2 regions of the Oceaniserpentilla sp. 4NH20-0058 genome follow, and region 1 is predicted to be linked to the other one. Evidence: predicted binding sites of a transcription regulator. Region 1 holds the regulator's gene; the other holds the start of a gene.
What was found. The regulator PhoB, encoded in region 1, activates phosphate uptake and scavenging genes when phosphate is short. The targets are predictions, from matches to a motif close to TGTCATANNNNTGTCANA.

Region 1 (15,767 bases):
CGGATGATTTACCTTGGTTAGTGAAAGGCCAAAATGTGTTGGCGGTTAGGCGTCGCGCTAAATATTTGCTGGTTGATATTGGTAACAGTAAATTAAAAGGTACTTTGATTATTCACTTGGGTATGTCTGGCTCGTTACGTGTAATTAAAGGTACACCCCCTGAGCCATTGAAACATGAGCATTTCGATTTAGTGTTTTCTAAAGATTTAATGCTGCGCTTTACCGATCCTAGGCGCTTTGGGGCTTGCCTTTGGCAAGATGCGAACAACCCAGAAAACGCCTTTTTAGATCACCTAGGGCCTGAACCTCTAAGCGACGAATTTAGTGGCGCTTATTTATTTGAAAAAAGCCGCAAACGCACCAGTGCCATCAAAACCTTTATTATGGATCAGCGCATTGTGGTGGGTGTGGGGAATATCTACGCCAGTGAGTCTTTGTTTTTAAGTGGTATCAACCCCAAAAAAGCCGCCGGTAAGCTGAGTAAGGCCAAATATGAAACCCTTGCCGCACAAATCAAGCAGGTCCTAACCCATGCCATTGCTCAGGGGGGCACAACCCTCAAAGACTTCGTAGGCAGCGATGGCAAACCCGGTTACTTTGCACAAAAGTTAAATGTTTATGGTAGAACGGGGGAGCCGTGTCCTAATTGTGCCGATCCAATTAAACAAATCACACAAGGTCAGCGCAGCACTTTTTATTGCAGCCCGTGCCAAAAGTGATGATGTACTCGCTTTACGCTAAGAAAAACTGATATAGTACAAATCATAATAAGTAAGCTCCAGTACAAGGACACATAACCATGCAAACACTTCGTAGCCGCATACAGCAATTTTTTATTATTTTAACCACCATTTGTATGGTTGCTCTTCCTATGCACAGTCAAGCCGAAGAGATTATAGAGTCTCCATCAGGGACTGAAATGGTTTTAGATTTTATAATTGTTCGCCCGCTTTCTATAGCTGCCACCCTTATTGGCAGTGTTATATGGGTAGCAAGCCTGCCCTTTAGTCTATTGGGTGGTAATGCAGGAGAGGCTGCTGATGTTTTAATACTAACACCAGGAAAGGCAGCTTTTTTGAAATGTTTAGGCTGTAATGTTAGCGGTCGTAAAATTGAATACGAAGACGAGTAATTAAATACTCTTCATAAAGAAAGGCGTCCAATGGACGCCTTTTTATTGTCTGTTTATAACTAATAACCCATTTCTGTAAGTATGTCTTCGTAACCCTGTTGATAATTTTGGTACTTAAACACATAACCTGCATCCAGTAAGCGTTTACATGATAACCGCTTATTACCACGGCGAGTGGCCTCGGGTACATCGTGGTCTGGCTCGACATCACCAATGCGATCTTTTAGCCATTCAAGTATTTCAAAGAAGGTGGACGGGGTTGGATCTGTGGCTATATAAATATTATCAAGAGGCTTGCCGGCCATATCTTGCTCAATTAAAAACTCAAGCACGCCGATACAGTCATCACGATGAATTCGGTTGGTCCATAAATCTGGTTCTGGGTCGCAATGACTGCCACCTTTGGCTTGATTAATTAAGCGAATGCGCCCAGGGCCATAAATGCCGCTAAAACGCACCACCACATGAGGAAACCCACTTCCCGCCAGCTTGGTTTCGGCTTCTAACATTTTACGCCCTGCAAAAGCAGTCGGCTCAGGGGTAATGGTTTCATCCACCCATGAGCCATCGTGATGTGGATACACACTGGAACTAGAAACAAAAATTACTTTGCTTGGCTGAATATGCTGTTGTTTTAATAAAGCCAAAATATGCACCAGCCCTTGCACATAATAGGTGTCGTAACCTTCCTCTGAAAACTCAGGACTGGCAATGGAATACACAACATAATCTAAGTCATTTGGGATTTGTCCAATGAGGGTTTCCATTTCTGACACATCCGCACTTAACGTGGTAATGCCATCTCCTATGGGCTGTTCGCTTCGCCGCATACCCCATACCGTATGACCTTTCATAGCTAACGATTTGGCTAAACCACCACCAATATCACCACTGCCTACGATTAGAATTCGTGCCATATCTACTCCTTGTGATAGAAAGCAACTATCATGCTATATAAAGTGCTAAGCTAACGCTTTGTGCACTATAGCGAATATATGAGGCAATCTAAATCATGACGTTATCTGAACTCAAGTACATTGTCGCACTCGCTCAAGAACGCCATTTTGGTCACGCTGCCGAACGCTGCTTTGTGAGCCAACCTACCTTAAGTGTGGCAATAAAGAAGCTAGAAAGCGAATTAGGCATTAGCCTGTTTGAACGCTCTAAAAATGCGGTAACCATTACCCCTCTTGGTGAACAGGTGGTACACCAAGCACAAGTAGTGCTTGAGAACGTGCGCTCTTTGCAAGATATTGCCGCCGGAGGCAAAGACCAATTGAAAGGCTCACTTAAAATCGGCGCTATCTTCACCATTGGGCCGTATTTGTTTCCTCACCTAATTCCACAAGTGCAACAACTGGCACCTGACATGCCTTTGTACATTGAAGAAAGCTACACCAAAGTTTTACGCCAAAAGCTACGCGAGGGGGAGTTAGACATCATCATCGTGGCATTGCCGTTCAACGAGCCAGACGTGCTAACCAAAGCCCTGTATGACGAGCCATTTGAAGTACTATTACCTAAAGACCATGACTGGCTGAAAAAAAAGACGGTCAGCCCAGATCAATTGCCCGATAGCGATTTATTGTTACTAGGTGAAGGCCACTGCTTCCGTGACCAAGTAATGGATATGTGTCCAGCCCTTGGCAAAAATCAAAATACCAAACTTAAATCATCGGCCGAGGGCAGCTCCCTTGAGACTTTACGTCATATGGTAGCCTCTGGTCTGGGTATCACTGTTTTACCCAAAAGTGCCACTGGTGTGGGGTCATACGCCACAGGTTTACTGGAAACGCGCCCATTTATTAAACCAGCACCTTCACGCACTGTGGCCATTGCTTGGCGCGCCAGTTTCCCTAGGCCAAAGGCAGTGGATTTAATCACTCAAGCGGCCAGTTTATGTCGACTATTCTAGAGCAGTCACTTGGTCACGCTCCTGTGACTGAACTGAAAAATGTGGGTGCCAAGTTTGCCGAAAAACTGGCCAAACTTGGTATTCATAATGTTCAAGATTTGTTATTTCACGTGCCTTTGCGCTACCAAGATCGTACCCGTATTACCCCAATTGGTGGCTTAAGACCCAATGTGGATGTGGTGATCGAAGGGGAAATTATGCTGGCAGACGTGGTATTCGGTAAACGGCGTTCGCTAGCGGTGCGCCTTCAAGATGGCACCGGCACCATCACCCTGCGCTTTTATCACTTTAGCGGTGCACAAAAAAACAACCTGCAAAAAGGTGCACGCATTCGCTGTTATGGTGAGGTGCGCCGTGGGCGTGCAGGCCTAGAGCTGTATCACCCTGAATACCAATTTGTAGATGATGTTAGTGCTCTACCAACCGAGAAAACGCTCACCCCTATTTATCCAAGCACCGAGGGAATAACCCAAGCACGCTGGCGTCAACTAATGTCGCAGGTGGTGACCTTGCTTCAAAAAGGTCGTGCCATTGATGACCTAATTCCAAGTAAGTTACTGCTTCCTTACCAGCTACCTAACTTAAGATCAGCCCTGTTATATTTACATCAACCGCCAGTGGGCGCTAACTTACAGGAATTAGAAAACCACCAGCATCCAGCGCAAAAACGTCTTATCATGGAAGAACTGCTGGCCCATAATCTAAGTTTATTAAAAATGCGCGCCTCTATTCAGTTAGATCATGCTCCTGTGCTGCCAGCATCAAACACCTTAAAAACATCGTTTTTAGCTAGCCTACCCTTCACTCCTACTAATGCTCAACAACGGGTGGTGAATGAAATTCAGCAAGACTTAAGCAAGGGTTTTCCCATGTTGCGCTTGGTCCAAGGGGATGTTGGATCAGGTAAAACCTTGGTCGCCGCCTTAGCAGCGTTAAGTGCACTGGAACAAGGTTTCCAAGTGGCTCTTATGGCCCCCACTGAAATCCTAGCCGAGCAACATTTAAAAAACTTTCAAACATGGTTTGAACCACTGGGTATTTCTATGGCGTGGTTGGCTGGTAAAGTAAAAGGCAAAGCCCGCCAAACAACCATGGCCGCCATCGTAAGTGGTGAGGCCCAAATGGTGATTGGCACCCATGCGTTATTTCAAGACGACGTGGCCTTTGCCAACTTAGGCCTAGCCATCATTGATGAACAGCATAGGTTTGGAGTACATCAGCGTTTAGCCCTTAGGCAAAAAGGCAAAGGGCTTAGTCCACACCAGCTCATCATGACAGCCACCCCCATTCCTCGCACACTGGCCATGAGCGCCTACGCCGACTTAGACACCAGTGTGATCGATGAGTTACCACCGGGGCGCACCCCTGTGAACACTGTGGCCCTTGATCAAAGCCGCCGCCAGCAAGTGATTGAGCGCATTCGTCACGCTTGCGTAGAGGGCCGCCAAGCCTATTGGGTGTGTACCCTCATAGAAGAAAGTGAAGCATTAGAAGCTCAAGCAGCAGAGGTCACGGCTCAAGAACTGCAAACCGCCTTACCCGAATTAAATATTGCCCTGATTCATGGGCGATTAAAACCAAAAGAAAAAGCCGACATCATGGCTGCGTTCAAAAGCGGCGAGACGCAACTACTTGTGGCAACCACTGTGATTGAAGTAGGGGTAGACGTACCCAACGCCAGTTTAATGATCATAGAAAACCCTGAACGCCTTGGTCTTGCGCAATTGCATCAACTACGAGGACGAGTAGGCCGAGGCAGTGCCGCCAGCCATTGCCTGCTGATGTATCAATCCCCACTAAGCCAAGCAGGCAAACAGCGCATTCAAGCCATGCGTGATACCACTGATGGCTTTAAAATCGCTGAGATCGATTTAGACATTCGTGGCCCAGGTGAAGTACTGGGTACAAAACAAACAGGGTTGATGCAAATGCGCATCGCCGATTTACAACGGGACAGCCACCTATTAGACGACATCAAACATTGGGCCCAGCTCACGCAAACACATGCCCCTCATATTGTTGAGTTATTGATAGCCCGCTGGTTAGGAGAAAACATTCGCTACGGCCAAGTTTAAGCAAAAAGCCTTAGTACTGGTTCCCAAAATCTTTATTTTCCCCGTCAAAATCCCCCAGCTTGCCTATAGTTAAATGCATACATCTACGAATGATCAGGCAGTCCAATGACCTTACCAAGTCGAGTACAAAAAGTATTAGATGATTGGCACATTAACTACTCTGTTTCTCAAGCGAGCCCTTCTATGTCCAATGAACCCTCAAGCGACTCCCTCAGCAATAATTTAACTCAATTAGCGATTTTAGAAGACGAACTAGGGCAAGTTCAGGTGATTTACCCTGCCCATCGTATTTTGGACTTAAACAAAATGCAGGCGCAAACCACACGATCATTTACAGCTATGGACCATGCAAAGGTTGAGAAAATTCGCCAAGGGCTCAACCTAGAAGCCATACCGGCTTTGCCTCAAGTGACTGGCTTTGAAACCTTTGTTGACGCTTCCTTGTTGCAGCAAGACGATATCGTCATGCTGCTAGGTAAAGAGCATGAACTGCACATAGGCAAAACCGACTTTCAAACCCTTATTGGCAATGCGCGCATTGGTGAGTATTGTGTGGATATCCCCAGCACTCAAATCCCCGGCGCTCAGTGGGCGCAAAAAGATCAGCAAGAAATTCATCATGCCATCAAAAACTTTACTGAACTGCGCATCCATCAACGTCTAGAAGAAACCTTAGACATGCCACCCATGCCTGAAACCGCTCAGCGGATCATTGATTTGCGTATGGATGAAGACGCTGAAACTGAAGAATTAGCCATCTTGGTAGAACGTGACCCCGGATTAAGCGCACAAGTAATTAGTTGGGCTAATAGTCCCTATTATGGTGTCAGCGGTTCCATCACCAATATCCAAGAGGCCGTGATTCGTGTTTTAGGGTTTGATTTAGTCATTAATCTTGCGCTGGGGTTGTCCTTAGGGCGCACTCTTAGTGTGCCTAAAGCGGGCCCACGAGGGTATCTGCCTTATTGGCAGCAAAGTGTTTACTGTGCAGCACTCATGGCCGAACTATGCAAAACATTGCCCAGAGAAAACCGCCCAAGCCAAGGGTTAGCCTATTTAAGCGGTTTACTGCATAACTTTGGTTATTTGATTTTGGGCCATGTATTCCCACCTCATTTTTTGATGGTGAATCGCCATATAGATGCCAACCCCAATGTGAATCGCTACTTTATTGAGCAACACTTATTGGACATTACCCGTGAGCAAATAAGCTCTAGCTTATTGAAGCAATGGCATTTACCTGAAGATGTATGTCGCGCAATTCGCTACCAGAATGAACCGAATTACATAGGAGAGGACCACATATTAAGCGGCCTCTTGTTTGTAACCTCACGGCTTTTACGCCAACAACAAATGAACGACTCACCATTGGAAGCCATACCCCAATCCATAATACATCGACTGGGTTTGGATATGACTATGGCGCAAGAAGCCCTTGAGAGGGTGATGGACGCCAAGGACGACCTTCAAGAAATGGCTCGGCAGCTGGATCAGGGATAAGCACTAACGGTGTATTTACCAGCTGGCTGCGCAACTGGACAAAATACTCAGTAACAGCCGATGACGTATGATTCACCCAAGGTTTCACGTCTTTAGCCAACTTGGCAAAGCCTTTTAGTTGCTCGTTACCCGTTTGACGAAAACTATAAAAATAAAATGCTGATAACTCACGCTTGAGTTGTACCCACACTTTTTTATTTTGAGCTAACCAATGTTGTTCCACCGCTGTTTCCATTTGCTCAACGGGCACTTGACTAAAACCTAACGCATGGCAGGTTTTCCACAGCTCTTTACGTAATGTGAAATTCAAATCCAGCGACATGGCCTGAATATCATTGACCAATTGTGCGCGCTCTTTATTTGGGGTTTGGGCTTGTAACTTAAAAAAGTATTCCCGAAATGGCTCACGGTTTTCAGGGGCTAACGCGTTAGTTTCTAGTACTTTTTGTTGCGCCCACAAGGGAGACTGCCAAGCCACAGAACTGTCTTGAGCATATGGCTGCAGTGTTTGCAGTAGATCACTGGCGATGAGTTTGCCGTCTAAAAAATTTATTCTAGCGCTAAGCTGCGATTGAATGTTTGGCTCAAGCGCCATCATACAGGCGGGTTTTAGGGTTTTCCAAGACGGTGATAACAGTGTCGAAAAAGACTCTAGTTTTTCCATCGCCACGCCAGCCCACAACGAACTGGACAAACAACACAATAAAACCGCACTCAACCCACGCATATTAATGACCTTTTACTGCATCCACATCGTCTTCAACTAACCCTGCGATAGGATCATTAAACACAGACTCATCTAATTGTTTTTCTGATTTCGCTACAATACAAGAAACCGTTGCATCACCAGTAACATTCACCGCTGTACGCATCATATCTAATAAACGATCCACACCGATAATTAACGCAATGCCTTCTACTGGTAAACCCACTTGAGTCAGTACCATGGAGAGCATCACCAAGCCCACACCGGGTACGCCCGCCGTACCAATAGAGGCAAGCGTAGCTGTGGCGATCACAGTAAGGAAATCCATAGCAGATAAATCAATGCCATAGGCCTGTGCAATGAATACAGTCGCCACTCCTTGCATGATGGCAGTACCATCCATGTTTAATGTGGCCCCAAGAGGCAAGCAAAATGATGCTACCTTGTTATCCACACCTAAACGTTGCTCCGCGGTACGCATAGTGACAGGCAAAGTGGCATTACTTGAAGAGGTACTAAACGCAAATAACTGTACATTGCGCATTTTCTTTAAAAACGTAACTGGGCTTAATCGTGAAAGTGAAACTAATAACGAGGGATAAATAATCAAAGCTTGAATCGCCAATACCAATACAACCGTGAAAAAGTACACGGATAATTCAGCAATAGCTCCAATACCTTGCTTCGCAAATAAGGTAAATAACAAGGCAAATACCCCATAAGGGGCAAGCTTCATTAACATGGTAACCAGCTTTAAGATCACCGTGTTCCAATCTTCAAAGTTATGTCTTAGGCGCTGTCCGGCTTCACCACTATGATTAATCGCCATACCTAACAACAATGCAAAAACTATAATTTGCAGCATTTTACCTTCAGCCATGGCGGAAATTGGATTGCTTGGGAAAATATCGATCATCACCTGTGCAAATGAGCTGGCCTGATTCACGTTCACCGAGGTTTGCGCGGTTAGGTTTGCACCCACGCCGGGTTCAAATAGCAAAGCAAATAACATGGCAATGGATATGGCTACCGCCGTGGTAAACAAATATAAACCCACGGTTTTTCCACCTAAGCGTCCAAGCTGTTTTCCTGAACCTAAACTAGCCGCACCACATACCAGAGACACCAGTACCAAAGGCACCACTAACACCTTCAAGGTAGCAACAAATATTTTACCCACTATAAAAAACAGGCCACCCACCAGCCACTCATTAATGACAGTATCAAGCCAAGTTGACAGGCCAGTCATCCACTGAGCAAGCGCCCCTAATATGATTGCAGCCACCATGGCCATGAGAATTTGTTGTGTTAACCCGTGAGCCTGTTTCATAGCATTACTTTTTGCCTGGTTTTAAAAATTTGGTTAACCCTTGGAACCACATCACTTCAGCAAAATTACCACTGATTACTAAGTCTTTATTTTGAATACCCAGCATAAAGGCTTTTTTATCTTTAGCGGTTAAGATGTTCATAGCCACTTGAGGGTCTTTGAACGTTAAAGTAAATGTAGGTTCTTCAGTTAAACCCGAAGAAGATTTCACCTTACCATCTTTTACCGTGTAGTGACGACCACTGCCACTTTGAGTTTGAATCTGAAACACTAAATCCTTACCTTTAATATATTCCGCACAGGCTGGATTTTTTTTCGCTGACTTTTTCAATAACTGGGCAATAACCCAAAGTAAGAATTTAAACTTAAACATGAGAGCCACGTATTAATAATTTATGAGTATAAGAATGTAACGCGCACAAAGGCGCCGCGGCATCATACCATGGTCATCGGAAGCTTCAATCAAGGAAGGATTGCTCGGCCCTACTTGAAGCAAGGCCGGGGCAAGAGGGCGTTTAGCTGTTTACCGCATCTTTAAGAGCTTTACCCGGCTTAAAACCAACTGAGTTACTGGCTTTAATGGTAATTGCTTCACCGGTTTGAGGGTTTTTGCCTTGGCGCTCTGCACGATGTTTTTGCACGAAGCTACCAAAACCCACTAGGCTAACAGGGTCATTCTTACGTAGAGACTCAGTAATTTGGTCAGTAATAATAGTAATGATTTCAGCGGCTTTATCTTTACTGATGTCCGCTTGGTCTGCCACAAAAGCAGCTAATTCAGGTTTACGCATAATACGTTCCGACTTTCTTATTGTTGTTATTACGCCAGCATAGCCGGCAGTTTCTTGTTCATAGCCATCTTTTCAGCAACACAGTCACCGGTCAAGGCATAACCAAGCAAATTACCACTTGTGTCCTTAAAAAGTGCTTTAAAATGTGGCGATTGACCATGAATTTCCCACTCACCTTGGACGTTTTCCGCCGCAGGGCAGGTTACGATTGGCAAGGTTGGGGTTTTCACCATAACAGGCATCACTGGATATACTACTTTAGTGGGTGTACCCGCTAGAGTTTTAGCCAAGGCCCGAGCGCTATTCATCAACGGCAACACATAAAGCAAATTCAAACCATCCACTTCAGCACAGTCACCTAATGCATAAATATTTCCATCGCTAGTTTGCAGGTGTCTATCTACTACGATTGCACGATTCACCTCTAATGCAGCTGACTGAGCTAACGCGACACGGGGCTTTAAACCCACTGCGCTTAAAATAACATCGGCGGTTAATTGAGTGCCATCCGATAAATTAGCAGCATACTGATCCCCTTGCTTTTCGACCGAGGTCACCGCTTTTTCCAGATGTAACGTCACCCCTAGCTGCTCAAGAGCAGGTATTAACGCTTCGCCACATGGCTGAGGCAATAAGCGCGATAACGGTTGAGCATCTGGTGCAACTAAATCCACCTCATAACCTGCACTGCCTAAGTCATGTGCGTATTCGCAGCCCACAAGACCAGCACCGAGAACTAAGACACGATTTTTGCCCTGTACGGCGGCATGAAATTGCTGATAATCCATCAGGTCATTCACGTGATACAAATACTCAGCGCCATCAATTGGCAATTGAAACGGTTCTGCACCTAGGGTCAACACAAGGTCACTGTATTCTAAAGCTTCATTCCCCAGCATTACTTGCTTTTGCGCAGGGTTAATCGCAGTAATGGTTTGATGTGTACGAATCTCACACTTAAGCTGTTCCGCCATGGCGCCCGCATCATTCATGGCTAAACCATCGGCATTTTTGCCCTTACTAAAACCAGTACTTAACATGGGTTTAGAGTACTGACGACCATCATCAGCGGTAATCATCACCACTGCACGCTCGGCATCCGCTTTGCGAAATTCTTTTACCAAGTTATAACCAGCTAAACCGGTTCCGATGATCACAAGAGGAGCTGTCATAAAGATGCCTTTATTATCTCATTACGCAAAATGCTGGATGTGAGACGAAAAACGCTCAAATATTTATCCAGCCATAATACAGTTTATCGAGTTAGAAGTGTCGCTTGAAGCGTGACTGACGATAATCTAGCCCGGCAAAAAGAGTCCAATAGAAGGCGTGTATAACTAATACATAACGACTACAAGACTCTTTTTAACAAAGCTAGGTTAAGTAAAGTAGCTTCTTTGGATTTTAAATTTCGATCATCTCGAAATCATCTTTGCCAACACCGCAATCTGGGCACAACCAATCTTCAGGAATATCATCCCAACGGGTTCCCGCCTCTAGGCCTTCATCTGGGCAACCTTCAGCTTCATCGTAAATCCAACCACATACAATACATTGCCACTTTTTATAATCTTGAGCCATGATAGCCTCCCAACTTTTTAAGGGCCGAACCTTACCCAAAACTGACGAACGACACAATTAATCCAATGCTTATTAAGCTAAATTCACACAGTGCCGTCCCTTGCAACTTGATTTCCAATGGGGTTTGGGCCATTGTGCGGCGGATATTGTTTAAGGCATCAGCATGCAGTTAGCCCTTTCACCTCAATTTGCGTTACAACCTTGGATTGGCCTTTCTCCAATTCCTCATAGCGTGGTAAGTGGCCCTTGGCGTCATTGGTTATTAGATGCAGGTTCTCTTACGCAAAATCTTAAAGAGCTGGCTCCGGGGCGTTTCAGTTTGTCCTTGATTGACCGCCGCTTTGCAAGCCCAACGCTTTCTGAAAGTAATGCCTTGCATATGAATTCAAGACAAGACGCCTATATACGTGAGGTTGCCTTGTTCATTGATCAGCAGCCACAGATTTTTGCCCGTAGCATTATCCCAAGACGCACATTAACCGGCCATGAACGCCAATTACTCACGCTCAAACAAAAACCGTTAGGTGAGTTTTTATTTACCCATAAAAATATGCGCCGCGGCCCCATTGAAATCAAACGGGGCTTTTTAAACGGAAAGCCCGTATGGGCCAGACGCTCCGTATTTTATGTGAACCACAAACCCTTATTGGTTTGTGAGTACTTTCTGCCAAGCCTGCTACAGGTTAAAGCTGTTTAAGGTTAGAATGGCACCACTTCGACACGTGGTACAACAATGAATTGGTTATCTGATCGCTTTCCTAAATTGCCGTTTTATATTCAACTCATGCGCTTGGATAAGCCCATTGGTATTTATTTACTGTTGTGGCCAACCCTATGGGCGTTGTGGATTGCAGCCGAAGGGCGACCAAGCATTAGCAATGTGGTGATTTTTATTTTAGGTGTGATTGTCATGCGCAGTGCAGGTTGCGTTATTAACGACTATGCCGACCGTCACCTAGATGGCCACGTTAAACGCACTCAGCATCGTCCTCTTGCCCAAAAAGTCATTTCAGAAAAACAAGCATTAGGCCTCTTTGCCGGCTTATGCTCCAGTGCTTTCATCTTGGTATTGTTTACCAATGAATTTACCCTGTATCTGTCGTTTGGGGGCTTAGCATTAGCTTTTTGTTATCCCTTTATGAAACGCTACACCCACTTACCACAAGTGGTGCTGGGTGCCGCCTTCGCTTGGGCAGTGCCAATGGCGTTTGCTGCTGAACAGAATGCATTACCCGACGTGGTGTGGCTGATTTATACCGCCACCGTCACTTGGACTGTGGTTTACGACACTCAATATGCCATGGTAGACCGTGATGATGACTTAAAAATTGGAGTGAAAAGTACCGCTATTTTATTCGGCGAAGCCGACAACATGATGATTGGCGTATTGCAGGTATTCACCCTAATTAGCTGGTTAATGATCGCTTCTAAAATTGCCGCCACTTGGCCTTTGTATCTAGCCATTGCCATCAGTGCCGGTATTTTTGTCTACCATCAATTTTTAACTAAAAACCGAGATCGGGATTTGTGTTTTAAAGCGTTTTTACACAATCATTGGGTCGGTGCCACCTTGTTTGCGGGCTTATTTTTACACTATTTATAAAAACTTACGGCCTTAATTGATATGCATCTTATGCTATGTCACATATCTGTCATACTTACGTTGTGTAATATGCTTGTCATTATTTAGAAATTTAGAGCAACCTCTATGAAGCAGCAGGGAAAAAAAATCCTCATCGTAGATGACGAAGCGTCCATCCGCGAAATGATTGCCGTGGCCTTAGAGATGGCCGGTTACGAGTGCCTAGAAGCCAGTAACACGCAAGACGCATACAGTATTATCGTCGATGAAAGTCCAGAAATGGTTCTACTTGATTGGATGCTACCAGGTACCAGCGGCTTAGAATTTGCCCGCCGCCTAAAGCGCGATGATCGCACCAACGAAACCCCTATTATTATGCTAACCGCCAAAGGCGAAGAAGATAATAAAATCTTGGGCCTAGAAGCCGGTGCGGATGATTACATCACCAAGCCGTTTTCACCTCGTGAGTTAGTGGCACGCCTAAAAGCGGTATTGCGTCGCAGTACCCCACAAGGTATGGAAGACCCAATCTCAGTTGAAGGTTTAATTTTAGACCCTGTTTGCCACCGTGTTAGTGCAAACGAGGCACCACTGGACATTGGCCCTACTGAATATCGCCTTTTACAGTTTTTCATGACCCACCAAGAGCGTGCTTATAGCCGAACTCAATTGCTGGACCAAGTCTGGGGTGGTAATGTTTACGTTGAAGAACGCACGGTAGATGTGCATATTCGTCGCTTACGTAAAGCTTTAGGTAACGAATTTGAACATTTAATCCAAACCGTTCGTGGTACAGGCTATCGTTTTTCTACCAAGGCCTCTTAACGTTCATTTGTATTTGTTTGGTGTTGTACTTATATGAAGCATGACTGGCGCTCAGCTATTCGTCGTTTAATTTTCAGCCTAGCCTTGGCGTTTGTCGTTGGCTGGCTTTTCAACAAGCTGACACTTGCCATCATGCTAACCCTTGCTGTGTACCTAACATGGCACTTACACCAGCTGTATAAGCTTCAACAGTGGCTCACTTCTCGCGGCGCAGATGAACCCCCAACCAGTCACGGGTTATGGGGCAGTATTTTTGATGATGTGTATCGTCTACAGCATCGCCATCAAAAGTCTAAAAACAAATTAAAAGCCATGCTTAAACGGGTTCAAGATAGCACATCAGCCTTGAAAGACGGGGTTTTGATGGTAGATAGCCATGGTAATTTAGAGTGGTGGAATCAAGCTGCCAATGCCCTATTAGGTTTGCAAAATAGCAAAGACATAGGCCAACCTATTACCAATTTAGTTCGTAATCCTGATTTCAAAGCGTACTTTGAAAAGGCCCACTATGAATCCCCTTTAGAAATGGCCAGCCCCATTAACCATGACGCAGTACTGCAATTTCACATCACCTTGTTTGGCCGTAAAGATCGCTTGATTGTGTGTCGCGACATTTCTCACCTGCATCAACTTGAGGCCATGCGCCAAGACTTTGTAGCCAATGCCAGCCATGAATTACGCACCCCTTTGACCGTCATATCTGGCTATTTAGAAACCTTTATTGAATACAAAGAGACACTACCCGCCCGCTGGGGCCGAGCACTCACTCAAATGCATGAGCAAAGTCAGCGCATGCAGAATTTAATCAACGATTTATTAGTGCTAAGTCGTTTAGAAACCAGTAATGCACCGGATCAAACTCAGGTAAACATACCTAATTTACTATCAGCATTAGTAGCCGATGCAAAATCCCTAAGCGGCGACAAACAACATAACATTTTGCTCGAATGCGAAGATGTAAGCTTAATCGGTACCGATACTGAGCTATCCAGTGCTTTTGGTAATTTAATATTTAATGCGGTGAAATACACCCCAGCTAGTGGCGAAATAAACGTGAAATGGTGGCAAGACACCACAGGTCTGCACCTTGAAGTAAAAGACAATGGTTTAGGTATCGACCATAAACACATTCCAAGACTAACTGAACGTTTTTATCGCGCTGACCCTAGTCGTCACAGCGATACAGGGGGCACAGGCTTAGGTTTGGCCATTGTGAAACACACCCTGTTAAGACACGATGGCCATCTGCATATCAGTAGTGTATTGGGTAAGGGAAGCTGTTTTACCTGTCACTTTCCTGCCTCTAGAAAAGTGACCAATGCAAAAGTCATTAACGGCTAACGGACTTTTGCTACAAATTTAGACAGTGCCGCGAGTTTTTCCGGGTCCTCATCTTCGTATCGTACCTGCATATTAAACATCTCAGCATCGATACGTTTATCGGGTGAGATGACCGCACACACAAAGCAATTCACTCGCGCTACTATGTCTTCTTCTTTGCTGACAATATCCACCACCACTTGATCAAATAGCCTAGGCACCCCTTGCTCGCGCTTAACCACCAGCAACATTTCATTGAGATTAATGTCTTTAACAATGCACCTTAGCTCTTGGCCATCTGCGGTACGCACATGGGCCAAGGCCATGGTTCTATTGGCGGCTTTTTTCGGTTTTTTTGCACTTGAAACTAACTGAGCCGAAGGCGCAGCGCCTGCTAATAAACTGGCGGTTCCTTCTGCCTTCGGTGCGGCTTTTGGCTTTGGTGTTGCACCGCCAGTTAACAAACTAGCATTATCACTGCCTTGCTGAGCCTGTCTTGCGGTCTGTAATGGGCGAACTTTATAAAACTTGTAGATTAATCTGGCTAATTTAGTACCAAGCTGCTCATTGCTAAATGGTTTGCCAATATAATCACTGACCCCGGCTTCCACCGCCTTAACAATATGACTCTTTTCTGAGCGGCTGGTGATCATTAAAAAGGGGACTTTTTCGTAACGCTCTTCGGTACGCATCCACTGTAAAAGTTCAAGGCCGCTCATATTGGGCATTTCCCAGTCACATAGCAGAACGTGATAGGTGCCAGACTTCATTTTAGCTTGTGCTTTAAGGCCATCTGCCGCTTCATCGACTTGAGCATTTGGAAATTGGGCGCGTACGGCTTTTTTAACCAGATCCCTGATGAAGGTGGCATCATCTACCACTAATATATTCAGCGCCTTCATGGCCACTCCCAATAAAACCCTTAGTATCAGCCTAGCACACGATTAAGCGCTAACATGGCGCTATAGCTATTTGATGGTGGTTGCCACCAGCCTTAAATGGGTCTCGCT
Region 2 (15,767 bases), on a different contig from region 1:
AAATTATGGGTGATGATGGTAAGTTAAGGGATAAAGTATTTAGTGACTATCAGGATGTAGCTGACTTCGATGTAGATCAAAGGGTGGACTGTCAATGATAAATAAAAAAATTAAATTTTTATTACTAATTTGTTCTTTGGTGTCAGCTCATGTTTATGGCATTACCTTAGAAAAAGGAAAGACAAGGAGTGAGGTCGAAAAATCTCTTTTAAAAAGTATTTATCAAAAATATCAGACGCTTCCAGGTTATTTATATGAAATCTCGGAGGGTCAATATTTTTCCTTATCTAAAACAGGAAATACAATAGGTGTATTTAACTTATTGGATGAGAATGATGTTCTATCAGGTTGGCCCCTAACCCCTTGGCCCAATGCTGTTCGCATGAAAGGCGAAGGCACCAACTGGAAGGTTAGGCATATTATTGCCGGAGCCTTAGGAGGCGACACCACTCCTGTCACCGATCCAAATACCATGATTTTAAGCCAAGAAGCCTATCAATTACCGGCTTTTAAAGAGTTTTTAGGCTGCTTAGCATTAACACCATTACGTTATGGCGATATTGATGGAGACAATACTCAAGAGTTAGTACTGATTTTAGATTCAGACTTAGTCGTATTCTCACCTGATCAAGCAAAGATCATCTTTTCAACTCGCTTTGCCGATGCAGATGAATTGGCACCACACGAAGTGGCTTCTTGGTTTGATGGCAAAGAAAGCGATGTAATCAGTCAGTATGTAGCAGAAAGTGGAGTTGGTAACCGCTTAAATGCGGCATTTCCAGCAACGCGATCTTTCGCAAAAATATTTCTAGGTGATTTTAATAACGATAATAAAAAAGATATCGTGGTTTGGCGTAAGCTTTACGAGTCTCGTTTAAAGTCTGACAGCACTTTAGGCTTTCAGTTAGAAGCAGAACTGTTTGTACATTATCAATTAGAGAATGGAGAATATCAGCTTCAAACTAATGAGCCAGCGGAAGATGGGGAATTTCCATTGGATGCTGTTCAACAAGATCAAATCAAAGGCTGGCTCACCGCTAATAACCTCACTTGGCAAAAAGGCTTTCCATCCAAAAGCGAATGTGTGGGACAAGAAGGGCAGTTAATCCCTGAAATGCACGATGCGTTGTTAAACGATCCGGATGTTTTAAAGTAACCGGAAATACCAATTGTATGTAGGGTGGGTTAGCGAGGCACGAGCGTAACCCATCTTATTTGAAAGTGTAATTGATGGGTTACGATTTCGCTTCGCTTAATCTAATCCATCCTACATCTGGAGACATCACACCCATTAAGCAAAATGATACCGAAGACGATTATGAAAAACTGGCCTAGGCTGTTGGTATTTACAACAGTAACGGTGCAGATGATCGCCCAATCTTTACCAATCACATCTGGGTAGGGAGATTGTGGTCGTAGCTTCAGAATCGCTTTTTATGATAAAGCTTATACCGCCAAGCATGATGTTTCAGATAAAAATTTGATAATGATTATAATGGGTGACGAAGAAGTGATCATTGATGAGAATGGTCATACCGATGATGAATATGAAGTCTTAGTAAAAGCACTTGGGGCGTATAACCAAGGGGCGACGAAGTTTAATAATTCACTTTCTTGGTCAGAGATCTTAACTGATTCAAAAACAATGGAAGATGCAAAACTGGTTAAAGCAATTCGATATGGTCTTGATATTCTAAAAGACATAGAAAAACCAAATGGAGTGAGAACGGATCATGGTATTCGCTTGCCACTTCGCACGTATATATGGGAAGGAGGAGTGTACTCTTCCTTTAAATTCAATGAATCTGGTGAGTTGATATTAGATGAGAATGGCGCGCCAACCGTTCACCCCCAGGCAGGGAAAAAATGGTGCTTTGTGTATGGTGAAGAGCACTGGATAACTGGCTTGAAATACGATGATGTAAAAAAACAATCCAAGGCTCATGCGAGTGGTTATCCAAAATCAGAAGATACCGATTATCGAGTAGGGTGTAGTTAGTATGAAATTTAAAACAAAGGCAAGTATAGCTTTACTCTTTGCGCTTCTCTTTTTTGTCCAGTGTGTAAACGCTTTAGAACTACAAAAAGGGAAGCTAGCGCAGCAGGAATACCCAGAAGAATTATCGCTTTATAAAGAATATTTTCTATAGTTGACGGATGGCTAACATCAGCAATTAAGATATGGGATGAAGGATTAGGAAGTACGGTGCCGATAACCTATACAAAGAGCAAACATGATGCGGTGCTAACGCTTGCAGGGGTAAGCGGTGATCAGTACAACCGAAAAGCATTACTAAGATCATGGAAGGCACGTGAAACGAAATCACATTGGGGGCATGGCTTTCCTCAAACAGGGTATAGAATGACAGAAGGTGGTGGAGATGAATTGGGTAGTATGAGTTTTAACCAAATTCAGTACCACTATCGCTATAGCAAAAAGCCTATCCGTGTACACAAAGAGAAAGCATTAAATTATTTTGATCCAGAAGATAACTTAAAGGGCTTCATCGTACATACAGCAGCTAATGCACCCGGTAATACAGCAAATGACTATGGTCACACTGGCGCGTTTTATAAAGTGTTTGCTCAAGGTACGGCCAGAAGCCATAATGACAGTGATTTAAAAGCTTATCGTCATTGCAGTGGATCCGGTACGTGTACTGCCGTAAGCGCAATCAAAACCCAAGAGGATGAATACGAGCAGTTAGCTCGAGCCATTGCGGAATATAATCTTAATCCGGGTGATAAAAGTTGGCCTATCATTCTTAAAAATAAGAAGTTAGCGGATTGTAAGTCATGTGAATACTCCATAGACGTTCGAAATAGTGCGGACAAATTTAATTTGCCCTATCGAACTTATATATGGAAAGGCGGCACCTATCCAGCTAACCTGACCGATGAAAATGGTAATTCTGATCCAAAAGCGGGAACCGATTGGTGTTTTGCGTATGGTGAGAACGAATGGATGGAACCATTTGATGTTAAGGAACCTGGGCAGCCTACAAGAAAGGCAAAATTTGAAGATTATAAAAAGAAAGCCAAAAGAGATAAGAACCTAAAGGTTAGTTGCATATGATTAAAATTAATAAAAAACTATTAGCAATTTGTCTATGTTCGTTCGCCTTACAACTATGGGCACTTGAGAAGTCTACTTTATCCAACGGATTTGATGATGAAGAAAGCCCAATACCATTTGATACTATCTATAATCATTTTGAATACACTCCATATTACTTGGTAGAAAAGTCTCAAGATATATATTATGGGCTTTCAGGGGGTGGGCAAGGAATTGGATATTATGACTTGAAGAATAAAACGGAACCAATTGGCTGGCCTCTAACTTCCTCATCTCCCTGCAATGCTTCTAATGATGACTGTGTAGAACCTTGGTGGGTTGGACGTTGGAGTGAGCAGGAATTCTTAGAACCTGAAATCAAAAAACGATTAAATGATTATGAGATTACGCTGCCTTATGAATTAAGTTATGGAGATGAGGTTGCTGATGCCATTGGATGCTTAGAGCATACACCCTTACGTTATGGCGACATTGATGCTGATAGCGACTCGGAACTTGTATTGTTTTTAAAAAATACCTTGGTTGTCTTTTCTCCGACACAAGAAAAAGTGGTATTTAGTACATTATTTAACTACCCCGATTATATTACATGGCAAACGCTTATAGATGCAGAAATGTATTTAGATGACCCTGATGCAAATACACCTCAATACGCATCGTTGTATGAATTTAAAAAAGATCGTAATGCCATTATTGGTTATAGAGGGTACTCAAAACTATATGTGCAAGATTTTGATAATAACCAAAATGTAGATTTGGTACTTTGGCGTAAGCTATATCAATCTCGCCTTCAAGGGGATAGTTTGAAGGGTTTTGAAAAACTAAGTGATAGCTACTTACACTACAAGAAAGTTGATGGTGCATACCAACTACAAACCGGCACCGCCCCTGAAACCGTTCAAGGTTGGCTCACCGCCAACAACCTATCATGGCAAAAAGGCTTTCCATCAAAAAGTGAATGCGACGGACAAGAAGGGCAGTTGATTCCAGAAATGCACGATGCGTTGTTAAATGATCCGGATGTTTTGAAATAGTTGAAACAACAACTGAAGTGGGATGGGTTAGCACGAGCCTCGGCGAGGGCGTAACCCATCTTATTAAATTGAATGGTTTTTTGATGGGTTACGATTTCGCTTCGCTCAATCTAACCCATCCTACGAGAGTGCTCCGCCTCCGGAATGACAAAAGAAATTTTTTGACTAAATCGCTGCGAAGACTTTAGCTGCGTCTCCCGTCTCCCGTCTCCCGTCTCCCGTCTCCCGTTTTAAAAATCTCCCCACTGACTTTGCAATAGCGTCACCGCCGTCAACGCGGCTGTTTCTGTTCTTAACACTCTTGGGCCAATCAATTTAGCTTTAAAGCCTTGCTCACAAGCTTGTTTAATTTCATCTTGTGATAATCCACCTTCAGGGCCAATGGCGATGACGGCGGATGTGACTGTTTCTGGTGAGGTCTGTTCTGCATTTCCTCTTGGGTCCAGTACCCATTTTTCATCGGCGTTGACGTGTGCAATCCAATCTTGAAATTTAACCACAGGGTTTAATGTTGGCAGCAGATCTCGGCCACATTGCTCACACGCGCTGATGATAATGCCATGCCATTGTTTGAGTTTTTTCTCCATGCGCTCTGCATTGAGTTTTACATCGCAGTGTTCTGTCCATAAAGGGGTGATTTCATTTACCCCAAGTTCGACTGCTTTTTGAATCACTAGCTCCATTTTGTCCCCTTTTGAGAGGGCTTGAGCCACATGAGTATGCAAGGGGGATTCGTTGTTGGTGTCAATTTTCTCAATAATAGATACGCTGACCCGTTTTTTATCTGCATGTTCGATCACTGCATTAAAATGATATGGGCCTTGGCCATTAAACAGAACCAGTTTGCGCCCTGCTTGCATGCGCAACACCTTTCCTACGTGATGGGCGGCATTGTCATTAAGATCAATCTGAGTGTTTTCAGATAAGGGTTGAGGGGTGTAGATTCGTGGGATGCGCATCTGAATTGGACCTAGGTTTTATTGCAGTCATTATATATTATCCATATTAAAAGATAATCCTTGAAAATATAGGGAGGTATCATGAGGTTATCAAAGGCCGTTTTAGGGATTTGTCTTTTCATCGTTTTAGGTTATGCCATGCCGATGAATGCTCAGCTATACAAATGGGTCGATGAAAAAGGGCGGGTGCACTATAGCGATAAAAAGCATGCAGGCGTGCAACTTCAGGAGGTGAAGGGCACCGTTAACTCTTATGAGAATGTCACCTACGACGAAAGCTTATTCTCCCATACCGATAAGGTGGTGATTTACACTCGGCCCAAATGTGGATATTGCAAAAAAGCCTTGGCATTTTTTGCTGAAAATAGAATTCGTTATAAAGAATATAAGGTTGAACACAGCGAGTTAGCTAAGAAAAAGTATGCACGTCTAAATGCGACTGGTGTCCCCGTTATTTTTGTCGGGAAGAAAAGAATGAATGGCTTTTCAAAACGTGGGTTTGAAAAGGCCTTCTGCAAAACCACAGGCCCGTGTGAGTTTTATTAATGATAAGCCTAATGATTTATCTTGAGTGGCTGCCATCACAAAAAGGGGCTTTTTCGGTGTCTTTACAGGCACACAAAAACTTCGCTTCGCTTTTTTCAGCGGTGAATTTTAACGGCTGATATGGGGTGCCTTTATGGCTGCCATCACAAAAGGGTTGATTTTGGCTGCGACCGCATTCACACCAAAAATAGGTTTTACCGGCTTCTAATTCAACTCGAATAGGTTGGCGCATGTTTGTTCCGTTAGATGTGGTATGGGAGATGTAAGATGTATGTGACAGGAGTATGAGAAATGGAACCCCCCATCTCTCATCTTACATGCCACATCTTACGTATTACCAAAGCCCTAAGTTCTTCCAAACATTTATACACGGATCAGCTTGGTTAAGTGTATAAAAATGCAGCCCCGGTACGTCGTTTTCAACTAAGTCTTCACACATTTGAGTAATGACTTCTTCGCCAAATTTCATGATGCTTTCGCTGTCATCACCATACGCTTCTAGTTGCTTGCGAATCCAGCGTGGGATTTCTGCACCACATGAGTCACTAAAGCGTGCTAGCTTGGTGTAGTTGGTGATGGGCATGATGCCCGGCACGATTGGAATGTCGATGCCCATTTCTTCACATCGATCCAAAAAGTAAAAGTAGCTATCAACGTTAAAGAAGTATTGAGTAATGGCGCTATCGGCACCCGCATCTACTTTGCGTTTAAAGTTGAGTAAGTCTTGCTCAAAGTTAGTGGCTTGAGGGTGCATTTCTGGGTAGGCAGCCACTTCAAGTTGGAACTTATCGCCGTGTTCGGCTTTGATTAGCTCGACCAACTCATTTGCGTATTTTAATTCGCCTGCGCTGGCGGCCATGCCAGACGGTAAATCACCACGTAGTGCTACAATGCGTTCGATGTCGCTTTGAGCATAATGGTTTAATAACTCTTTAATATTGTCTTTGGTTTCACCCACGCAAGATAAATGAGGAGCGGCACTGATGCCTTTGGCGTTCATGCCTGTGACAATGTCTATGGTGTTATTGCGCGTCGAGCCGCCGGCACCATAGGTGACAGAGAAAAAGTCAGGGTTTAACTGGGCCAATTTATCGCGGGTGGCGAAAAGCTTGGCGGTGCCTTCTTCCGTTTTGGTGGGGAAGAATTCAAAGCTTAAACGGAAGTTGTCCATAGAGACCTCTGGTTGCTTTACGCTGTACGGAAAATAGAAATTTCCGAATCTGGGCTATAGAGTTGAGTATTGGTGCCTTTATACCACACCTGCTCGGGAAACAGGAGAGCAGCGTCTCCCGTTTTCCGTATAGCATTTAGCGTTTTAGTATTTGTAGCTTTCTGGCTTGTATGGGCCATCGACATCCACATGAATGTAGTCCGCTTGGTCTTTGGTTAATTGTGTAATCACACCACCAAAACCTTCTACCATGTCTTTTGCCACTTCTTCGTCCAGCTTTTTAGGTAGTACTTTCACGTAGATGCTTTCTTTTTTCTCAGCTTCCATCATGTTGGCGAATTTACGTTCGTACAAATAAATTTGCGCTAATACTTGGTTGGCGAATGAACCATCCATGATGCGGCTTGGGTGGCCTGTGGCGTTACCAAGGTTCACTAAGCGGCCTTCGGATAATAGGATTAAGTGATCGCCATGAGCTTTGTTACGGTAAACCTTATGTACTTGAGGTTTTACTTCATCCCATTCCCAGTTTTCACGCATGTAAGCTGTGTCTATTTCGTTATCGAAGTGGCCAATGTTACAAACTACTGCACCGTTTTTAAGAGCTTGCAGCATGTTTTTATCGCATACGTTCACGTTACCCGTGGTGGTTACGATTAAGTCTGTTTTACCTAGTAGGTCTTTATCAACCCCTTCTATGGTGCCGGTGTTAATGCCGTTAACGTAAGGTGATACCACTTCAAAGCCATCCATGCAGGCTTGCATGGCACAGATTGGATCCACCTCAGATACTTTAACGATCATACCTTCTTGGCGAAGAGAAGCGGCAGAGCCTTTACCTACATCACCGTAACCGATAACAAGGGCTTTTTTACCACTTAATAAGTGGTCGGTGCCGCGTTTGATGGCATCGTTTAATGAGTGACGACAGCCGTATTTGTTGTCGTTTTTCGATTTAGTGACGGAATCATTTACGTTGATGGCAGGTACTTTTAGTTCGCCTTTTTCCATCATTTCTAACAAGCGGTGAACACCTGTGGTGGTTTCTTCAGAAATACCGTGGATGTCATTTAATAATGCAGGATATTTGTTGTGAACCATTTCAGTGAGGTCGCCACCGTCATCTAATATCATGTTGGCATCCCATACTTTATCACTGCCTTTTTCGGCAAGGATGGTTTGCTCAATACACCATAGAAATTCTTCTTCGGTTTCCCCTTTCCATGCAAATACAGGAATGCCCGCTGCGGCAATGGCTGCTGCTGCGTGGTCTTGTGTTGAGAATATGTTGCAAGAAGACCAACGAACGTCTGCACCTAAATCCACCAATGTTTCAATTAATACTGCGGTTTGAATGGTCATGTGGATACAACCCATGATTTTCGCGTCAGCAAGGGGTTGTTCCTCTTTGTATTTACGACGAAGGGCCATTAGTGCTGGCATTTCACCTTCGGCAATTTGAATCTCTTTACGACCCCAAGCGGCGTCTAACGCGAATTGTTCTGCTGTGATGGCTGCTACTTTGTAGTCTGTGAATGACATAACTTATCTCCGGGAGATGTGGAACGAGAGATGTAAGATGAATTTCAACAACTTAGCTCTCGTTGTAATTTTCTTTTCAAGCTTTGGATAAGTGCGGATAATTTTGCAAAAACTTTATTGCATTGATAAAGCAATTGGCTGCTATCTACACAAAATCCTAAGCGGTGGCATATCTTAATTTGAGTTTCTAATTCAGCTAATGAACCTCGAGCGATGACTAGAAACTTCAAATAATCTTTTGTTGTATCTCGGGCAGCTCCTTCAGCAATATTTGAAGGAATACTTACAGCTGCACGTTGCATTTGTGAAATGAGTCCGAATTTTTCAGAAGTGGGCATACTTAAACAAAACTGATATATGACTTCAACCAGTGCCATTGAATCTTGCCAAACTGTCAATTTTTCATGTAGTCGTGGCATCATCCTTGAGCCTCCATCTAACATCTTTCATTTCACATCTAACGGCTAAACTCCGGCTGCCGCTTTTAACTCGTCAATCTTATCCGTACGTTCCCATGTAAACGCGGTGAACGTTTTAGATTTTTCTTCGCCTAGGTCGTTGTACGTATAAGTGTACTCAAATGGTTCGCGACCAAAGTGACCGTAAGCCGCAGTTAATTGATACATTGGGTTCAATAACTCTAGCTGGTTTTGAATGGCGTATGGACGCAAATCAAATACGCTGCGAATGACGTTTGCTAATTCGATGTCTGTTAGTTTGCCTGTGCCAAATGTATTTACAGAAATAGAGGTCGGTTGTGCGACACCAATGGCGTAAGACACTTGAATTTCACAACGGTCAGCCAAGCCTGCAGCCACAATGTTCTTAGCCACGTAACGGCCCATGTAAGCCGCAGAGCGATCCACTTTTGAAGGGTCTTTGCCAGAGAACGCACCACCACCGTGACGAGCCATGCCGCCATAAGTATCAACGATAATTTTACGGCCCGTTAAGCCCGCATCGCCCACAGGACCACCTATTACAAAGTTACCGGTTGGGTTGATGTGAAATAGTGTATCAGAGGTTAACCAGCCTGCTGGAAAAACAGGCTTGATGATGTTTTCTAATACGGCTTCGCGTAAGTCTTCTAGAGAAATAGACGGGTCGTGTTGAGTCGACAATACAATCGCATCTGCTTTTGGTTGGCCACTTTCGTAGTTGATGGTTACCTGAGACTTAGCATCTGGACGTAACCAAGGCAGAGTGCCATTGCGGCGTAATTCACTTTGGCGTTGAACCAAAAGATGTGCGTAGTAAACTGGCGCTGGCATTAGATTAGGGGTTTCGTTTGTCGCATAACCAAACATTAAACCTTGATCGCCAGCTCCTTGATCTTCTGGTTTTGCACGGTCAACCCCTTGGTTGATGTCCACAGATTGCTTGCCAATGCCGTTTAAAACTGCACAGGTAGCGCCGTCAAAACCCACGTCTGAGCTGTTGTAACCTATGCCTGTGATCACATCACGCACGATGTCTTCTAGGTCTACATAGCAAGATGTGGTCACTTCACCAGCTACCACGGCCATACCTGTTTTGACTAGGGTTTCTACCGCAACACGGGCCAATGGGTCGCGAGCAATGATGGCGTCTAAAACGGCATCACTGATTTGATCGGCCACTTTATCTGGATGCCCTTCGGATACAGATTCAGAGGTGAAAATCGAATATTCGCTCATGGTAGTTCCTCGTATAATTTTGCCCTACGGCAAATTGTATTTTAATTTAATGACGTTTAATAAATTGTTGAATTTGGATTTGAAAGCCGTTTCTCAAACCCACAAATACTTGATGCTGCGCATCTAATTGCGCATCGTTTGCCCATTGTTTGATATTGTCTGGGTCTAACCCTAGCCATACATCACCACAGCTTTCTTTTACCCAGTTTTGTTCATGTGGGCACAGGTCGGTGATCAACAGCGAGCCGCCAGGGTTGAGTAACTCAAAACAGGCATTCAATACATCTGCGGGTGTTGGTATGTGATGAAGCACCATATTAAAGGCCAATACATCAACGCGGATATTTTGTTCAACCGCTTGTTGTGGCGTGCCTAAAACAAATTCAACGTTACCCTGAGTGCAATGCTGCTTGGCTAACTCCAACATGGCTGGTGAGTTATCCAAGGCATATACCTGATGAAAGCGTTCGCTTAATGGCTTTAAAAAGCCACCTTGGCCTGGGCCCACTTCCATGGCGCTAGCATGGTTGGGTAGTTCAATAGCTTTTAGGATTTCTTCTAAACTTTCTGCGTAATGATCGTAACCAGCAATTAAATCAGTTACCTCTGTAAATTGACCGGCGTGCTTTTCAAAGAAGGTTTGGCTTTGTGCGCCGCGCTCGGCGTATATGCTTTGTAGGCCTGCTTCTAGCTCTTTATTCCACACCATGTTATCTACGGCTTTAAAAATTTCACTGCGAACGGGGTCTAGCTCGTTGTCGTTTAATAATGCTCGGCGATAAAAAATAGAGTTGCCTTCGCGTTGAGTGCTGACTAACTGCACGTTAGCCAGAATCTTTAGGTGATGGCTCATACGGGACTGGCTAACATCAAAAATGCCTGCTAATTCCAGCACCCCAAATGAATCTTGTTCTAACAATTGCAGTACTTGTAAGCGCATAGGATCGCCAGCGGCTTTATTTAAAGCAGCTAGGTTTTCTATTTGTTGAAGCGGTTCGAGTACGTGCACAGAGCTACCCATTCATAACAGTGGAGCAAAGGTAACACTCCAAAAGGGAATTGCCAATATCTATATTAAAATATTTTAATATAGATTGTGAGATTGAGAGTAGACCATGAAAAGGGGTCTGTCCAACTGGCGAGGCTTGTCTTATGCAAAATAAGTATAATTAAAAGTGATAAAAGTAAGCGGTTTTGGTGTGTAATGCATCAAGTTCTGTCAGTTATGGCCGCTAATAACAATAAGAAACAGGTAAGGATGAAGTTATGAAAAATACGCTAGGAGTGCTCTTTTTTGCGGGCTTATTGTCCATGGTGTTAACGGGTATGGTGTATTTGCAGCCAGAAAAACCTCAACCGCAAACCGCCGATTATGATATGCGTGGTTTTCCTGCTTTACCTAGTGAGATTAAGTAGCCACTGAACGTTATGCGACGCCTCTTTTGAGGCGTTATTTATATCTAGAAAGAAATTTTCATTTAATACTGATAATATTTAGGCTGAAGTGCGTTTACTATGCAGAGCGCTTCACTTCAATTACAAGGAAATATTATGATAAGATCAGTATTGTGTGTTGCCGTATTAATGTTGTTGGGAGGGTGTGCCTCTCATTACATGGATAGTGCAAAATCTAACCATGGCGGCCAATTTGTTGTTGGTGCCTATGATCATAGAGCCTCAATTTATCACTGCCCTTCTTCACCTAATACAGGTGATTGCGAGCGAGTAGATGTTGAATACAAATAAAATAAGGAAGAATTTATGATCAATAAATTAATTTTAAGCTCATTGTGTATTGTAGCTTTGTCTGGGTGTGCTTCTAATTTCACAAGTATTACACCATCCGAGAAAGATGGGCAGTATTACGTTACAGAAATTACAGCCACTTTTCCTGCTACAACAAGTGAACTATATTTGTGCGAAGCACAAAGTAATCAAAGAATGACTTGCGAAGAAATTGATTAACTATAATCACTTGTAAGTGAATAAAGGCGCTATTTGGCGCCTTTATTGTTTATGGCTTTTCTAAAACGCTACAATCTTTGGTTTATAAACCTTCAAATTCGGCATGGTCATGCCTAAGCTTGCATTAATATAGGTTGGATCAGTGACGGTATAGCGTTTGCCATTGTGCATCCAGCTATCGCCTGTGGTGTCGCTATTAAATGCCACGGCGGCGGCAATATGTCCTGGGTAATCTAATAATACGGTATCCAGTTTCAGTAGGCCTTTCACCAGCCATGCAAAAAGGGAGGCTCTGTCTTCGCAGTCGCTGTATGGGTAGTGTAAGGTTTCGATAGGATAGAGGTAGTTTTCTTGCTGGAACTGCTGTTCGTCGGTTTTGTAATTAAACGCGGTTTGCACAAAGCGTAATAATAAATTGACCGCATCCTGTTCACTTTTACTTTCCACCATAGGAGCTAATTGGCTCAGTAATTCATTGGCGGTGTTTTCCGGTAAGCCTTCGTGTGCATATTGGCTAATATTTAGTTGCGGCGTGGTATTGGCCAGTTCAATTTGTCCAATATCGTAGCTTAACGTGAGGGTATGATTTTGTCCTTGGTATTGAAAACTAAGTTGTTTTTTCTGGTGGTTTGCTGAGGGCAAAAGCTGTTGGCTGTTAGTGAAATCCAGTGGGTGTTTAGCGTCTGCATGTTTACCGCTATAGGTGTAAGCGCGGCCAGTATTGAGCTGTTTGCCATCTAGGCTTACTGCGTAATAACGGGTACCAGTAAAGGTGAAATAAGTAACACCATAAAGGGCTTGCTTGGAAGGCATGAGTAAAAATGCATTTTGATTGTAAGCAACACGAGCATCAAATCCTGCTTTAACCAACAAGTACCACGTGGTGAGTTGTTGAGCGTTATGGTCGTTGATTCCTAGTGTCTTGATATAATAATGAAACAAAACGGCCGTGCCCCAAGGGTTGAGCCTTAATTCTTTTGCTTTGGTTTGTAAGTCCTTAATGGCGTTATCGTGATTATGTTTGGCAAGTTTGCTATAAAAATTGGCAATGCTGTCGCTGTTCATGTTGCCCGTAAAGGACTGTTTTAAATTTGCGTCTTTATATATTGCCACGTTATGGGCAAAAATTTTCACATTCACAGTATTATCTGGTTGTTGAGCAATGGGCTTTGGAGTTGGATCGGGCTTAGGTTTAGGGATAATTGGTGCAGCCACAATAACGGGTTTACTAATAGGCTTACTGGTAATGGGCTTATCAACTGGTTTGGGTGCAGTGGGAAGTAACCTTGGTTTTGGTTTAGTGTCGAGTAGCTCTGGTTTTTTAACGTCCACCTCTTTCCATTGCTGTTTCAAAAAGCCTAAAAACGCCTTGTCGTTGGCATCCATGTAGTCTTGAAATTCTTGTTTGGCAGCGCCCATATCCATAGTGTTTTGTTTGAGCCAATCGTTGTATTCGCTATTGGCAAAAGTCGGTAGGGTTAGGCAGGCACATAAGCCTGAAAGTATTAATCGCTTCATGAATGTTCCTTATTCTTTTGCAAGTGAGCATATAGGTATTTTGATATAAGTGAAATGTGGATAGTGAGTTGATATCAGCGCTATACGCTAGTACATTTGCGGAGTCTTAGAATTGATAGAAAGGAAAGATTTAATGATTAGGGTATTTATTACTTTGGCCTGTGCGGTCATATTAAGTGCGTGCGGTTCAGGTGACTCCGATACACCTACATTAGATGTTAATTTTGATGCCCAAAAGGGGAGAGATTCAGCCTCTAGTCTTACAGTCGTTCAGGTTGAAAGTAGGGGTGAGGTCGATATTAATAGCCAAATTAATGCCGAAATTTCAGAAGATGAATCTTTTTGGGTTAGCTACACGGCCACTACAACACAAATGGTGATGGTGAAGCTCTCAAGTACGGCTGAGGATTTCGAGTTATTTGTTTACGGAGAAAACTATTACGATGAATGGAATAGTTCAGGGATAGATTCAAATGAATTGATTTTCTTCGAAGCTCAGGCGGGTGAAACTTATGGTATTGAAGTTTGGGCATTGTTGGGAGAAGGAGCCTTTACCCTTGATATAGCCGAGCCGAGCCGCAGTGCTTTGGGTTTATCTAGTAATGAATATGTTTACCAACTAAATGAACAGAAAAGTATAGAATGTGATGATGGTGAGTTTTCATTTAGTGACGTTTCTAATTTCGTTATCAACTATCAAGATGGATATTTAAAGTATTGGAATGTTGATGAATTAATTAGCTTTTCTTCTGTTGATGATTACACCGTGATCCTAAGAGAGTCCTATAGTGAATCCGAAGGTGAAGAAAGTTATTCTGCTGATTTTAATATGGAGTTTACTGTGAATCCAGATACTGGGAATATTTCTGGTACAGAGGTGGTGGATTCTGTAGGACAACATGAAAGTGGTCCGTATTCCTGTCGCTTTGAAAGCCGTTTTGATGGCGAAATTCTAATGTAATTTTCTTAATTACTTTGCACATAAAACCGGCCTTTGTGCCGGTTTTTTTATGATAGTTATATTCACCTTATATTTTTCAAATGTTTGCCCCTTTTGCCATTCTCAGGGATAATACCGCACCTAAAATTATCGCGCCTGTAGTAAGTACTTGCTTACTGCATACAATAGATCAAGCAGATCAGGAGTCATTTCATGACAGATCGTCGTCAGTTGGCCAACGCAATTCGTGCCTTAAGTATGGATGCTGTGCAACAAGCCAAATCCGGCCATCCAGGTGCTCCAATGGGCATGGCAGATATTGCTGAAGTGCTGTGGAACGACCACATGAACCATAATCCAGCCAACCCAGACTGGTTTGATCGAGACCGTTTTGTGCTGTCTAACGGTCATGGCTCTATGTTGATTTACTCTTTGTTGCACCTAACGGGTTATGCCTTAACTATTGATGACCTTAAGCAATTTCGTCAAATGCATTCAAAAACCCCAGGTCATCCAGAGTATGGCTATGCACCCGGTGTTGAAACCACCACTGGCCCGCTTGGCCAAGGTATCGCCAATGGTGTAGGCATGGCGTTGGCCGAAAAAATCATGGCGGCTCAATTTAATAAGCCGGGTCACGACATTGTTGACCACAATACCTATGTATTCCTAGGTGACGGCTGCATGATGGAAGGCATTTCCCATGAAGTGTGCTCTTTAGCGGGCACCCTAGGTTTGGGTAAGTTGATTGCTTTCTACGATGACAATGGCATTTCCATCGACGGTGAAGTGGAAGGCTGGTTCACTGATGATACTGTTCAGCGTTTTGAATCCTACGGCTGGCAAGTGATTCCTGCAGTTGATGGTCACGACAGTGCAGCTCTTGAAGCGGCAATCCAAGCGGGTAAAGCCGAAGCCAACAAGCCGACTCTAATTTGCTGTAAAACTATCATTGGTTTTGGTTCTCCAAACAAAGAAGGCAAAGAAGACTGTCACGGCGCGCCACTAGGTGATGACGAAATCAAACTGACTAAAGAGCGTCTAGGCTGGAATCACGGTGCCTTTGAAGTACCTGACGATATTTATGCAGGTTGGAGTGCAAAAGAAAAAGGCGCAGCCAAAGAAGCCGCTTGGAACGAAAAATTCGCAGCATACGCCAAAGCCTTCCCAACAGAAGCGGCTGAATTTACTCGCCGTATGAAAGGGGAGCTTCCTGCTGACTTCTCAGCCAAAGCCGATGCCTTTATTCAAGAATGCCAAGCCAAAGGCGAAAGCATTGCATCACGTAAAGCCTCGCAAAATGCGATTAAGGCGCTGGCCCCTGAATTACCAGAAATTCT

Region 2: a site for PhoB is predicted at 5,888-5,905, ahead of ABWV45_RS11380 (CDGSH iron-sulfur domain-containing protein). Genes of this name have one in related genera too.

What each region holds. Positions count from the first base shown of each region.
Region 1 covers NZ_BAABWE010000004.1:3,494-19,260, reverse strand. Annotated here, with positions in the region: gene mutM (bifunctional DNA-formamidopyrimidine glycosylase/DNA-(apurinic or apyrimidinic site) lyase) at 1-719, shown strand, start outside; gene ABWV45_RS06720 (hypothetical protein) at 800-1,132, shown strand; gene ABWV45_RS06715 (SDR family oxidoreductase) at 1,192-2,049, opposite strand; gene ABWV45_RS06710 (hydrogen peroxide-inducible genes activator) at 2,145-3,047, shown strand; gene recG (ATP-dependent DNA helicase RecG) at 3,032-5,122, shown strand; gene ABWV45_RS06700 (aminoacyl-tRNA deacylase and HDOD domain-containing protein) at 5,228-6,622, shown strand; gene ABWV45_RS06695 (hypothetical protein) at 6,540-7,349, opposite strand; gene ABWV45_RS06690 (dicarboxylate/amino acid:cation symporter) at 7,351-8,658, opposite strand; gene ABWV45_RS06685 (helicase) at 8,663-9,031, opposite strand; gene ABWV45_RS06680 (HU family DNA-binding protein) at 9,174-9,449, opposite strand; gene ABWV45_RS06675 (FAD-dependent oxidoreductase) at 9,479-10,621, opposite strand; gene ABWV45_RS06670 (rubredoxin) at 10,854-11,030, opposite strand; gene ABWV45_RS06665 (chorismate--pyruvate lyase family protein) at 11,194-11,727, shown strand; gene ubiA (4-hydroxybenzoate octaprenyltransferase) at 11,764-12,633, shown strand; gene phoB (phosphate regulon transcriptional regulator PhoB) at 12,739-13,437, shown strand; gene phoR (phosphate regulon sensor histidine kinase PhoR) at 13,471-14,778, shown strand; gene ABWV45_RS06645 (response regulator) at 14,775-15,659, opposite strand; gene ABWV45_RS06640 (hypothetical protein) at 15,726-15,767, opposite strand, start outside.
Region 2 covers NZ_BAABWE010000008.1:66,519-82,285, forward strand. Annotated here, with positions in the region: gene ABWV45_RS11340 (hypothetical protein) at 1-98, shown strand, start outside; gene ABWV45_RS11345 (hypothetical protein) at 95-1,156, shown strand; gene ABWV45_RS11350 (hypothetical protein) at 1,487-1,999, shown strand; gene ABWV45_RS11355 (hypothetical protein) at 2,001-2,150, shown strand; gene ABWV45_RS11360 (hypothetical protein) at 2,207-3,076, shown strand; gene ABWV45_RS11365 (hypothetical protein) at 3,073-4,110, shown strand; gene ABWV45_RS11370 (16S rRNA (uracil(1498)-N(3))-methyltransferase) at 4,341-5,069, opposite strand; gene ABWV45_RS11375 (glutaredoxin domain-containing protein) at 5,151-5,615, shown strand; gene ABWV45_RS11380 (CDGSH iron-sulfur domain-containing protein) at 5,632-5,847, opposite strand; gene metF (methylenetetrahydrofolate reductase [NAD(P)H]) at 5,950-6,786, opposite strand; gene ahcY (adenosylhomocysteinase) at 6,931-8,328, opposite strand; gene ABWV45_RS11395 (four helix bundle protein) at 8,373-8,750, opposite strand; gene metK (methionine adenosyltransferase) at 8,793-10,004, opposite strand; gene ABWV45_RS11405 (metalloregulator ArsR/SmtB family transcription factor) at 10,051-11,013, opposite strand; gene ABWV45_RS11410 (hypothetical protein) at 11,271-11,420, shown strand; gene ABWV45_RS11415 (hypothetical protein) at 11,556-11,750, shown strand; gene ABWV45_RS11420 (hypothetical protein) at 11,766-11,969, shown strand; gene ABWV45_RS11425 (hypothetical protein) at 12,030-13,487, opposite strand; gene ABWV45_RS11430 (hypothetical protein) at 13,621-14,448, shown strand; gene tkt (transketolase) at 14,641-15,767, shown strand, end outside.